Regions from separate parts of the Azoarcus sp. DD4 genome, predicted to be linked through region 2. Evidence: predicted binding sites of a transcription regulator. Region 2 holds the regulator's gene; each other region holds the start of a gene.
What was found. The regulator sigma-54, encoded in region 2, starts transcription at its own class of promoters, with help from an activator protein. The targets are predictions, from matches to a motif close to TGGCACGCTTNCTGCTNA.

Region 1 (4,113 bases), 960 kb from region 2:
GGTCGGGCAGGTAGACCTGGTCGATGAACTCGATCGAGCGGTCGATGATGCTCTTGACCAGGTTGAGCCGCTCCATGTTGATCGCACCCACGGCGCCGACGCCGTCGAGGTTGATCGCGCACGGCATGCCGCCCACCAGCCAGTTCGGGTGCGGGTTCTTGCCGCCGAAGATGGTGTGGATCTTGACGATGTCCTTCTGGAAGTCGAGCGCTTCCAGGTAGTGGGTCACCGCCATCAGGTTGGCTTCCGGCGGCAGCTTGTAGGCCGGGTTGCCCCAGTAGCCGTTCATGAAGGGGCCGAGCTGGCCGGATTCGACGAACTTCTTCAGCCGGTTCTGGATGTCGCGGAAGTAACCGGGCGAGGAGTTCGGCCAGCTCGAGATGCTCTGCGCGAGTTCGGAGGTCTTCTTGGGGTCGGCCTTCAGCGCGCTGACCACGTCCACCCAGTCGAGCGCATGCAGGTGGTAGAAGTGCACCAGGTGGTCGTGCACCTGCAGCGTGAGCTGCATCAGGTTGCGGATGGAGTTGGCGTTTTCCGGGATGTCGATGCCGAGCGCGTCTTCCACCGCGCGCACGCTGGTCAGCGCGTGGGTGCCGGTGCACACGCCGCAGATGCGCTCGGTGAAGGCCCAGGCGTCGCGCGGGTCGCGGCCCTTGAGGATGACTTCGAGGCCGCGCCACATGGTGCCGGTGGACACCGCGTTGCGGATCACGTTGTTGCTGTCGAGGTTCACCTCGACGCGCATGTGGCCCTCGATCCGTGTGACCGGATCGACGACGACGCGCTTGCCGGTGTTGTCGAGCTTGAAGCCCTGAGTCTCGTACACGCCCATGATTACTGTTCCCCTTGCTTCACGTCGATGCCGGTCTTGCTGCGCGCGCGCGCCAGCGCGGTGACGGCCGCATGCGCGGCCACGCTCGCGCCGACCACCCCGGCGGCGGTGGCGCCGACCTTGTCGGCGTTGGCTTCGATGCCGAATTGCTTGATGTCGGTGACGCGGTCGTAGAAACCGCCCTTGTCCCAGAAACCATCTTCCGAGCAGCCGATGCAGCCGTGGCCCGACTGGATCGGGAAGGACACGCCCTCGTTCCAGCGCACGGTGGAGCAGGCGTTATAGGTGGTCGGACCCTTGCAGCCCATCTTGTAGAGGCAGTAGCCCTTGCGCGAGCCTTCGTCGTCCCAGGCCTCGGCGAACTGGCCGGCGTCGAAGTGGGGGCGGCGGTAGCATTTGTCGTGGATGCGCTGGCCGTAGAACATCTTCGGCCGGCCCATGCGGTCCAGCTCCGGCAGCTTGTCGAAGGTCAGCATGTAGGTGACCACCGCCGTCATCACCTCCGCGATCGGCGGGCAGCCCGGCACTTTGACGATGGGTTTGTCGGTGATGACCTTGTGCACCGGCGTGGCGCGGGTCGGGTTGGGCTTGGCGGCCTGCACGCAGCCCCACGAGGCACAGGAGCCCCAGGAAATGATCGCCTTGCAGTCGGCAGCGGTCTCGCGCAGCTTCTCGACGAAGGGGCGGCCGCCCTGGATGGCGAACATGCCGTCTTCGTTCAGCGGCGGGTTGCCTTCCACCGCGAGGATGTAGTTGCCTTTGTACTTCTTGCGGATCTCGTCGAGGATCGCCTCAGCCTGGTGGCCGGCGGCGGCCATCAGGGTGTCGTCGTAGTCGAGCGACAGCATCGACAGCACCACGTCCTTGGTCAGCGGGTGCGCCGAGCGGATGAAGGATTCCGAGCAACAGGTGCATTCCAGCCCGTGCAGCCACAGCACCGGGGTGCGCGGCTTGGTTTCCAGCGCATGGGCGATCTGCGGCGCAGCGGCCGAACCCAGGCCGAGCGAGGTGGCGGTGAGGCTGCAGAACTTGAGGAAGCTGCGCCGGGTGATACCCTGGCGGCGTAGTACGTCGTAAAAGGTTTCGGTCATTGTTGTACCCCCCTGCTTTCGTGCGTCCGCCGCTTCGTTGCGGCGGGCGTGGTGAGGGTCACAACAAGTTCCGTGCCACCGTGCGGTCTGCTCTTAAAGCGATGTTTTTTATGACTTATCGCATAGGGTCGAGATGCGGGGTGATAAGCGGCTTACCGGCCTGCTTGCCGGCTGGAAGGCGGCAAGCCGCCCGCAGGGCTCAGGCCGCGGTCAGTTCGGCAGCCAGCACGCGCACCAGCTCGGCCGCTGGCAGGGTGCGCGCCATCCCGGCGCCCTGGCCGGCCCACAGCGACATGTAGTCGGCCCTGCCCTGGCGGGCGGCGGCCTGACGCAGTTCGCCGGTCAGGGCGTTCTGCACCGGGTAGGGCGGCAGCTCGCTTTCCACGCCGCGCAGCTTCTCCATATAGGCATTGACCACGCCACGGGCGTGGCGGCCGGAGAAGGCTCGGGTCAACCGGGTGCCGTCGTCGTGCGCGGTGCGTACCGCGTCTTTCCAGACCTCTGGAATGCCGGATTCCGGGCAGCACAGGAAAGCGGTGCCCAACTGCGCAGCCTGGGCGCCGAGCAGCAGCGACGCGGCGATGGCGCGGCCGTCCATGATGCCGCCGGCGGCGATCACCGGGATGCGAACCGCGCGCGCGATCTGCGGCAGCAGTGCCATCAGGCCGATGCCGGACTGCTCCATGTCGCCGAGGAAGGTGCCGCGATGGCCGCCGGCTTCGTAGCCCTGCGCGCACACGTAGTCGGCGCCGGCCGCTTCCCAGGCGAGCGCCTCGGCAACGGTGGTGGCGGTGCCGATCACCTTGCTGCCGGCACGATGGAAGCGGGCCACGGTGGCGGTATCGAGGATGCCGAAGGTGAAGCTCACCACCGGCGGGGCGAGTTGGAGCGTCGCTTCGAGCTGGGTCTGCGGGTCTTCGCAGAAGCGTGCCGGTGTGTTGCCCGGCGGCAGGCCGAGTTCGGCGCGCAGCGGATCGAGCAGGGCGTGGGCGCGGGCGAGCTGGGCGGCGCTGACGGCCGGGGTGTCGAGCACGAAGAGGTTTACGTTGAAAGGACGGTCGGTGAGCGCGCGGATGCGCCCGACGGCATCCGCGATGGCCGAGGGTGCAAGGATGGCGGCAGCGAACGAACCGAGCGCGCCGGCATTGGACACCGCGGCGACCAGCTCCGGCGTGGTGGCCCCGCCGGCCATCGGTGCCTGGATGATCGGGTGCTCGATGCCGAGTGCGGCGGTGAAGGGCGTGGTGGCCTGCATGCGAATCTCCTGTTGGCGGCGGGCGCGGGCAGTGTAGGCTGTCGGGCCCCCTGACAACAACGGCGCTGCCGCCGTGGCCCGTGCATGAAGCTCTCCCGGATCTACCAGCCTCGCAATCCCCGTTTCTGGTTGATGGTGACGCTGAACCTGTTGTCGTCCCTGCTGGCCTGGGTGCTGCGCAGCTACCCGCTGTTGCCTTCGGTAACGCTGGTGGTGGCCGGATTCGCGCTGGCCAATGCGTTCATCGGTATCCGCCTGGCGGTGGCGCTGATGCGCGATCCCGATCCCGATCCGAACGCGGAGACGCAGGGCGAGCGCTGAGCTTTCCGGCAGGCAGGCGGGTGTGAACTAGAATGGAACTGCCTCGCCTGCGCCGCCAATACCGGGCACGTCAGCGCGTTGGCGCGGACCGCCGTGCGTCGGCATGGCGGCTTTCCAAGGCAGGGATGGGCGGACCATGGCGTGTCGCCGCATCCTCACCGGCCGGAAGCACTGCTCCTCGTCAGACGTTCCGGGTGCAGGCAAGCGATCGGAGGGCTGCCCCTTAACCTGTGTCGGCAGTGTGGTTTCAGTAGTCCGGCTGTAAGAATCAGGCGCGTTCTCCGACGAAGGCTGTACAGGCAAACCGCCTGTCGCCCCAGCAGACTCTCTCAGGAGAACGACCATGAAACACCTCAACCACACCCTGATGTCGACGGTTGCAGCCAGCGTCCTGCTCGGCATGTCTTTCGGCGCTGCGGCGGGCGACGCCGCGATGGGCGGTGCGACGAGCACGGCACCGGGTCTGTCGCAGGACCTGCGCGACAGCGTGTATCAGCTGGCACGCGACCATGAGGCCGACCGGACGATGGCGATGTCGGGCGAAAGCCGCATGGGCCAGGCCGGACGCGCCGGTCCCGAGCAGGTGCCGATGGGCAAGACGCACGCTGCGAATG
Region 2 (4,113 bases):
CGGTCGCCGCGCTCACGCCCAAGGCCGAAATCGAAGGCGAGATGGGCGACCAGCTGCCCGGCCTGCAGGCCCGCCTGATGAGCCAGGCGCTGCGCAAGCTCACCGCCAACATCAAGCGCACCAACACCCTGGTGATCTTCATCAACCAGATCCGCATGAAGATCGGTGTGATGTTCGGCAACCCGGAAACCACCACCGGCGGCAACGCGCTCAAGTTCTACGCCTCGGTGCGCATGGACATCCGCCGCACCGGCACGATCAAGCGCGGCGACGAAGTGGTCGGCTCGGAAACCAAGGTCAAGGTCGTCAAGAACAAGGTGTCGCCGCCGTTCAAGGAAGCGCACTTCGACATCCTCTACGGCGAAGGCGTGTCGCGCGAGGGTGAGATCATCGACCTCGGCGTGGATCACAAGATCGTCGACAAGTCCGGCGCCTGGTACGCCTACAACGGCGACAAGATCGGCCAGGGCAAGGACAACGCTCGCGAATTCCTGCGCGCCAACCCGGCACTGGCGCGCGAGATCGAGAACAAGGTCCGCGTCGCCCTCGGCCTCAAGGAAATGCCGGTCGACGGCATCCTGCCGGCGGCGGCCGAGGCCTGACTTCGGGTCACACGACCATGGGCGAACCCAGCCTGCGCGAACGAGCGATCCGCCATCTGGCGCGGCGGGAGCATTCCCGCAGCGAACTGGCGCGCAAGCTGGCCGCCCACGGCGATGCGGAGGAAGTGGACGAAGTACTCGGTCGGATGAGCGAACTCGGCCTGCTCTCCGACACCCGCTTCGCCGGCGCCTGGGTGCGCGGCAAGGCCGGACGTTTCGGCGCCGCCCGCCTGCGCCGCGAACTCACCCGGCGCGGCGTCGCCGCCGAGACGATAGACGAGGCACTGGCCGCCGAGTGCGGCGATTCCGAACTCGATCGCGCCCGCGCGGTGTGGCAGGCGAAGTTCGGCAGCGCCCCGGGCGATGCACGCAAATGGGCGCGACAGGCCCGCTTCCTGCAAAGCCGGGGCTTCGCTTCCGACCTGATCCGCAAAATACTGAAAGAAAGCCCCGATGAGTCTGCTTAAGGTCACCGGACTTCAAAAGCGCTACAAGGCGCGCACCGTGGTGCACGACGTCGGCTTCGAAGTCGACGCGGGCGAGGTCGTCGGCCTGCTCGGCCCCAACGGCGCCGGCAAGACCACCTGTTTCTACATGATCGTCGGTCTGGTGCGGGCCGATGGCGGCGAGATCCTGCTCGAAGACGCCCGCCTCACCCACCTGCCCATCCACGAACGCGCCCGCCTCGGCCTGTCCTACCTGCCACAGGAAATGAGCGTGTTCCGCAAGCTCACGGTGGCGGAGAACATCCAGGCGGTGCTCGAACTGCGCGGCCTCGACAGCGGCCGCGTGGCAGAGCGCCTGGAAGAACTGCTCGAGGAACTCGGCATCGCCCACCTGCGCAACAGCACCGCGATTTCACTGTCCGGTGGCGAGCGCCGCCGCTGCGAGATCGCGCGCGCGCTCGCCACCGATCCGCGTCTAATCCTGCTCGACGAACCCTTCGCCGGTGTCGACCCCATTGCGGTGCTCGACATCCAGAAGATCATCCGCTTCCTCAAGGAACGCGGCATCGGTGTGCTGATCACCGACCACAACGTGCGCGAAACCCTGGGCATCTGCGACCGCGCCGCCATCATCAGCGAAGGGCGCGTCCTGGCCAGTGGCCAGCCGCGGGAAATCATCGACAACGAGCAAGTCCGCCAGGTATATCTCGGCGAGCACTTCCGTCTCTGACCGCCGCCCACCATGAAGCCCACGCTACAACTCAAGCTCTCCCAGCACCTCACGCTGACGCCGCAGCTGCAGCAGTCCATCAAGCTGCTGCAGCTCTCCACGCTGGAGCTCAACACCGAGATCGAGCGCTTCCTGCTCGAGAACCCGATGCTGGAGCGCGAGGAGCCCGACGGCGGTCACGATTTCCAGGCTTCGATCGCGCCCTCCGGTGCCACCCAGAGCACGTCGACCGGCGATGGCCCCGGCGATGCGGCTCCCGAGCACGAACCACGCTCCGAGAACAGCGACTCCGCCAGCTTCGAGGAAGGCATGGACTGGTCGGGCAGCGGCAGCGGTTCGAGCGGCAACCGCGACGATGACGACGACGTCGACTTCCAGGAATTCCAGGCTGCCGGCATCTCGCTGCGCGACCATCTCGACCAGCAAGTCGCCCTGTCGCCGCTGTCCGACCGTGATCGCTCCCTGGTGCGCTTTCTGATCGAGGCACTGGACGACGACGGCTACCTACACCAGGAGCTCGAAGAACTGCTCGAACTCCTGCCGCCGGAGCTCGACGTCGAACTCGACGACCTGAGCATCGCATTGCGCCACGTGCAGAGCCTGGAGCCCGCCGGCATAGGCGCACGCACCCCGCAGGAATGCCTGGCGCTGCAACTGCAGGCGATGCCGGCCAACCCGGTGCGCAACTTGGCGCTGGAAATCGTCAGCCAGCATCTCGAACTGCTCGCCGAGCGCAATTTCGCCAAGCTCAAGAAGCTCACCGGCTGCGACGACGACGCCCTGCGCGCGGCCCATGCCCTGATCTGCCGCCTGGACCCGCATCCGGGCGCCCAGCACTCGGTGGAAGAAACCCGCTACGTGCTGCCCGACGTGGTGGTCCGCAAGCAGCGCGGCCGCTGGACGGTGCAGCTCAACCCCGAGGCGATGCCGCGCCTGCGCATCAACCAGCTCTACGCCAGCATCCTGCAGCAGAACCGCGGCCAGGGCGGCGGCCTGACCAGCCAGTTGCAGGAGGCGCGCTGGCTGATCAAGAACGTGCAGCAGCGCTTCGACACCATCCTGCGCGTCTCCCAGGCCATCGTTGACCAGCAGCGGCAGTTCTTCGATCATGGGGAGGTGGCGATGCGGCCGCTCACGCTCAGGGAGATCGCGGACCAGCTCGAATTGCACGAATCCACTGTGTCGCGCGTCACCACGCAGAAGTTCATGGCGACCCCGCGCGGCGTGTTCGAACTCAAGTATTTCTTCGGCAGCCATGTCGCCACCGACACCGGTGGCGCGGCCTCTTCCACGGCGATTCGCGCGCTGATTCGCCAGCTGGTCGATGCCGAGGACAGGAAAAAACCCCTGTCCGACGCCAGGATTGCCGAATTATTGGGCCAGCAGGGTATCGTGGTGGCAAGGCGTACCATCGCCAAGTACCGCGAGTCACTCAATATCCCGCCGGTCAGTCTGCGCAAAACGATCTGAAAGAGGAGTCATCATGAATCTCAACATCACCGGGCATCACGTCGAAGTCACGCCGGCCATCCGCGAATACGTGATGACGAAGCTGGACCGCGTCATCGCTCATTTCGACAACGTCACCAGCGTGAACGTGATTCTCTCGGTGGAGAAGCTGAAGCAAAAAGCCGAGGTCACCGTACACGTGCGCGGCAAGGACATCTACGTCGAGAGCGACGATGCCAACCTCTACGCCGCCATCGACAGCATGACCGACAAGCTCGATCGCCAGGTGCAGAAGTACAAGCAGAAGGTGGCCGATCACAACCACGACGCGCTCAAGCACCAAAGCCCCGAAGCGTGATCTTTTCATTACGTCGTCCGATCTAGGGTGTGGGTATAATCCGCGCGTTTTCACGACGCGCCTGCCCGCACCCCCGATCGCCAGACCGCCATCCCGCGGTGCCAGCGTCGCCGGCGCCGCGCAAGCTTTCCAGCGCATGAGCCTGATAGCCCAACTCCTGCCACTCTCCAACGTGGTGGTCGACCTCGATGCCAGCAGCAAGAAGCGGGTTTTCGAGCATGCCGGCCTGCTGTTCGAAAACAATCAGGGCATTGCCCGCAGCACTGTATTCGACAGTCTGTTCTCCCGCGAACGACTCGGCTCCACCGGTCTGGGCCAGGGCATCGCCATTCCGCATGGCCGCATCAAGGGCCTGAAGGAAGCCGCGGGCGCCTTCCTGCGCCTGTCGACGCCGGTGCAGTTCGACGCCCCCGACGGTCGTCCGGTCAACCTGCTGTTCGTCCTGCTGGTACCGGAACAGGCCAACGAGGCCCATCTGCAATTACTCTCGGAACTGGCGCAGATGTTCAGCGAGCGCGCTTTCCGCGA
Region 3 (4,113 bases), 200 kb from region 2:
CACGGCTTTCACGCGATAGCGCATCAGCCTCCCCCCGGCCTGTCACCAGTTGCCGATATCGGCGTCCGTCCCCTCTCCACCCGGTTTGCCATCCGCCCCCCAGGACAGGATGTCGAACTCGCCATGCTCCCCCGGTTGCCGATACTGGTAAGGCTGGCCCCAGGGATCGGCCGGCACGGCCTTCTTCAGGTATGGGCCGGTCCAGCGCGTCGTCCCGGCCGGCGCCTCCATCAGCGCCTGCAGGCCCTGTTCGCTGGTGGGGTAGCGGCCGACGTCGAGCCGGTATTGATCCAGCGCCTTTTCAAACGCATCGATCTGCGCCCGCGCCGTTTTTACTTCGGATTTGCCGATCTGGGAAAAAAATCGCGGGCCGACGTAGCCCGCGAGCAGGCCAATGATGACCATTACAACCAGGAGTTCGAGCAGGGTGAAGCCACGGCGCCGATCAACAGCGCGCCTTACCCTTCTCCTCGCATTCCGAGTCTCGCTCATGACCGCCCCGTCGTCGATGAATCGGAAGCAATTGTGTCACAAGGAATCGGGCGGGAAACATCGAAGAGAGTATCAAGACTACAGAAGCAAACCAGCGGCGACCGGACCAGATGCAGGCCCGATCGCTGAGGCCCAATGGTTACCCACTGGGCCTCAGCCTTCTACCAGATATCGCAAGAAAAGCCGCTTTCAGTCCTCACTGAAGCACCGCCCTGCGGCGGACAAGCTGCACCCCCAATAATCCGAACATGGCCAAGCCAACCAGGGTCAGGCTTCCCGGCTCGGGAATGAGCACCGGAGGGATCGTGCAGTTCGGCGGAGTACCAACCGTTCCCGGCGGGCAAACATCGGACGTGCCGCGCGCCTGATACCACCATTCCTCAAAACCGTCGCCAGCACCCGAGAACTGCGTTGCGAATACGATCCTGTCAGTGGTGCTACCCGTGAACACGCTCGTTGGAATCAACACTTCGAGATCGATACCTTTGCCACTACCACTACCGAACACGTCGTAATCGAGCCCCAACGAATTGGCGCCCAGGTCGTACAGGAGTGACCACCCCTGCGTACCCAGATCGGCCAGAGTCGTGCCACTCCCGAGCGTTACGGCACTGGACGAACCCGTGTTGTAGATTTTCAGGAGATCGAGCGACAGCAAGCTGCTCGTTCCTCCCGACGGCTCGTTGATATCAAGAAAGAACCGGTAGTAGCTGGTTCCGTTCACCGTGACAGCGAACAGATCACCGATGGTGAAGGTACGGGTGAACTGTCCGTTGCCTTCCGCGCGCTTGGTATCCAGCGGGAGATCGTTGCTCGGTGCGTCCGTGCTGAAACCTGATTCGGTGCCGTTGTTCTGAACCGTCAGGAACGGGTCGATCAGTCCTGAACCGACCACCGTCGAATTGTCTGGATTCTGGTAGATCGCATCCGGCGTCGAACTATCCGTTGCAAACGTACACGTCGCATCAAGAGAACTCAGACTACACACTGCGGCGTAAGTCGTAGGCGCGGCAAAAAAAAGACTGCCGCCGGCCAACAGTACGGCCGCCAATTTCCCCTTCATCATTGATCCCATGGCACACCTCCTAGAGTGCTTCTGCCGAATACGCGGCTTGAGGTCTGATGATCCCTGATGAACTACCTTGCGCCGCCACTTGAACCGAAGCAACTCCCAGACCAGAATTCAATTTATTGATTTATATGAATAAATTTTCTCGACGTAAAAACACTGTAAAGACAACCGACAGATTGAGCGATAACGGAAAGCGTGCCGCCAAAAAAAGAAATGGCGGACAGAAATCCATTCCTGTCCGCCAAATTCAACGCGTCCGTAAAGCTCCTTCAACCCCCTAGCTACGAACGCGCCTCCGTTATACCTTTCGACTCAACGCACAACCCGTACGCTGGTACTGCCCTTATTGCCGGCCGCGTCATCTGCCTCAGCCGTAATCGTGTGCGTGCCGGTTGTCGCGGAGCGCGCGTTCCACTTATAGGTGACGCTGCCACCATTGGAAGTAGCAACCAAACCGCCGTCGATGTACAACCGCGTCTTCGTCACGGCGACATTATCCGTAGCGGTCGCCTGGACCGTCACACGACCATTCACCTGACTACCATCGCTCAGACCGCCGATACCGACCTGCGGAGCGGCAGTATCGCTTCCCGTACCGGACGAACTCGTAGCATTCTCGACCTTCACGCTGATCGACTTGGTTGCATAGTTCCCTGCCGCGTCGTACGCGTAGGCCACCAAAGTCGCCGTTCCATCAGGTACGGCGCTGCTATCCCAGCTGAAACCGTAAGGGACCCCCGTATCGGTCGCAATCTTCGTCCCGTTCACCATCAGTTCAACGCGATTTACCCCGACGTTGTCACTGGCCGCGACGTCGACGACGATGATCCCTTTGACGGTGCTGCCATTCACAGGATTAGTCAGTGAAACGGTCGGTGCCGTCGTGTCCGCAGCAACGGCACCCACCGCTGCCTGTACCGCCGCAGCCGCATTGACGCGACCATTGCCGTACGACGTATCGAAACCTGCGGTTCCCAAGTCCGTTGCCGTCGAGAACAACAGCTTTTCGACCGAGGAAGCACTCAGGTTCGAGTTTGCCGCCATCATGAGCCCCACCACGCCCGCTGCAACAGGACTCGCAACAGAAGTACCGGAGGCAGCCGTGTAGCCACCGCCGCGCGTCGTGGTCCAGATGCTGGTACCGGGAGCTGCCACATCGACAAACGCGCCATAGCTCGACCAGCTTGCCCGGTCGTCGTTACTCGTCGTGGCCGAAACGACAATGGTCGTGTCGCTGGCCGCAAAAGTCTGCTCGGTGCCGTAATTGCCCGCCGCGGTGACAACCAGCCCGCCTTTACTCTTCATGTACTGCGCCGCGGTTTGCACCGTTGCATAACCGCCTGCACCGGCAAAACTCAGGTTGGCAACTTTTGCGCCACGATCTGCCGCCCAGGTAATGCCAGACGCCATATGGCTGAGCAACCCCTGACCCGACGTGTCCGTCACGCGGATCGGCATGATGCGAGCAGCACCCGCGACCGCACTCACACCAATGCTGTTGTTGCTCGCAGCAGCCGCGGCACCGGCAACCTGCGTACCGTGTCCATACACATCGGCAGTGTCGGAATTGCCATCATAGAAGTTCCAGCCCGAAACCAGCTTCGGTGCCAGATCTGCATGCTGCCCATCAACACCGGAATCGAGAATCGCGATGGTGACGTTTTGCCCTTGGGTCACGTCCCACGCGGTCGGAGCGCCAATCTTTGGAAGGTGCCAAGCGCTACCGAAATAGGGATCGTCGGCAACCAGATCCGGCTTGAGAAGCATGTCGCGCTCGACGAACTCGAGATGCTTGTTGTGCTTGAGCAGCGCCTCGACCGCCTTTTCGGACGCCTGCGGGGGCAGCTGGATGATGCGGACGTTGATGCCTTCGATCTTGCCAACCTGGCGTGCGCCGTGCGGCTTGATGATCTTCTCGAACTCAGCGTCGGACAGGCCGGCGCGCGGTTGCACCAGCAGGCGGCCGGGCACCCATTGTTGTTCGGTCGAAGTGGTCTGCGCGGAAACCGGCAGCGAGAAGGCGCCGAGGGTGAGGCTCGTCAGGGCGGCGATGCCGACGGAGAGGGCCGTTTTGCGGAGGGGTAGAGTGTTCATTTGCAGCTCCATGCATGCGGTGACCGGCCGAGGCACCCTGGACATGGAATTGCACAAAAGGAGATGACGTACACCTACCGTCGCGAGCGAACACCCGCTGCATCACCTGGCAATCCCGCTATCGTTGAGCTTTTCGCCCTTTAGACCGGAGATTTTGCGTCCCCGCCTTTCGGCGGGTTTGCCCTTTTCAGGTCGCCGCGGCCTTTCCGCCGTGGCATGGGTGCAGTCTACGTCAAGGCAGTGACAAAGTTGAGCGGCTTTCCCGCCAATTACCTGATTTGGGTCAAATACTTGCAACCTCATGCACGGCACCCACAGACATCCGTATGCCCCGCAAAATACAGGAGGCATAAGCCGAGAATCGCGCCGAGGCGCTTCTTTCTTTGTTCTGACGCAATCCTCGAACAAGCAGCCCGGCGCTCCTTCAACCCTGTAAACAGGTTCCGCAAAGGCCC

Region 1: the regulator sigma-54 is predicted to act here: its motif matches at 1,984-2,001, upstream of CJ010_RS23955 (hydrogenase small subunit).
Region 3: the regulator sigma-54 is predicted to act here: its motif matches at 1,748-1,765, upstream of CJ010_RS02505 (PEP-CTERM sorting domain-containing protein).

The regions. Positions count from the first base shown of each region.
Region 1 is NZ_CP022958.1:5,156,604-5,160,716, reverse strand. Features, by position in the region: gene CJ010_RS23960 (nickel-dependent hydrogenase large subunit) at 1-832, opposite strand, end outside; gene CJ010_RS23955 (hydrogenase small subunit) at 835-1,923, opposite strand; gene CJ010_RS23950 (nitronate monooxygenase family protein) at 2,123-3,178, opposite strand; gene CJ010_RS23945 (hypothetical protein) at 3,263-3,499, shown strand; gene CJ010_RS23940 (hypothetical protein) at 3,843-4,113, shown strand, end outside.
Region 2 is NZ_CP022958.1:713,581-717,693, reverse strand. Features, by position in the region: gene recA (recombinase RecA) at 1-602, shown strand, start outside; gene recX (recombination regulator RecX) at 620-1,069, shown strand; gene lptB (LPS export ABC transporter ATP-binding protein) at 1,056-1,778, shown strand; gene CJ010_RS03425 (RNA polymerase factor sigma-54) at 1,791-3,248, shown strand; gene hpf (ribosome hibernation-promoting factor, HPF/YfiA family) at 3,262-3,585, shown strand; gene ptsN (PTS IIA-like nitrogen regulatory protein PtsN) at 3,722-4,113, shown strand, end outside.
Region 3 is NZ_CP022958.1:508,710-512,822, reverse strand. Features, by position in the region: gene CJ010_RS02515 (type II secretion system F family protein) at 1-24, opposite strand, end outside; gene gspG (type II secretion system major pseudopilin GspG) at 43-492, opposite strand; gene CJ010_RS02505 (PEP-CTERM sorting domain-containing protein) at 689-1,567, opposite strand; gene CJ010_RS02500 (S8 family serine peptidase) at 1,877-3,658, opposite strand; cyclic di-GMP riboswitch class I at 3,764-3,851, opposite strand.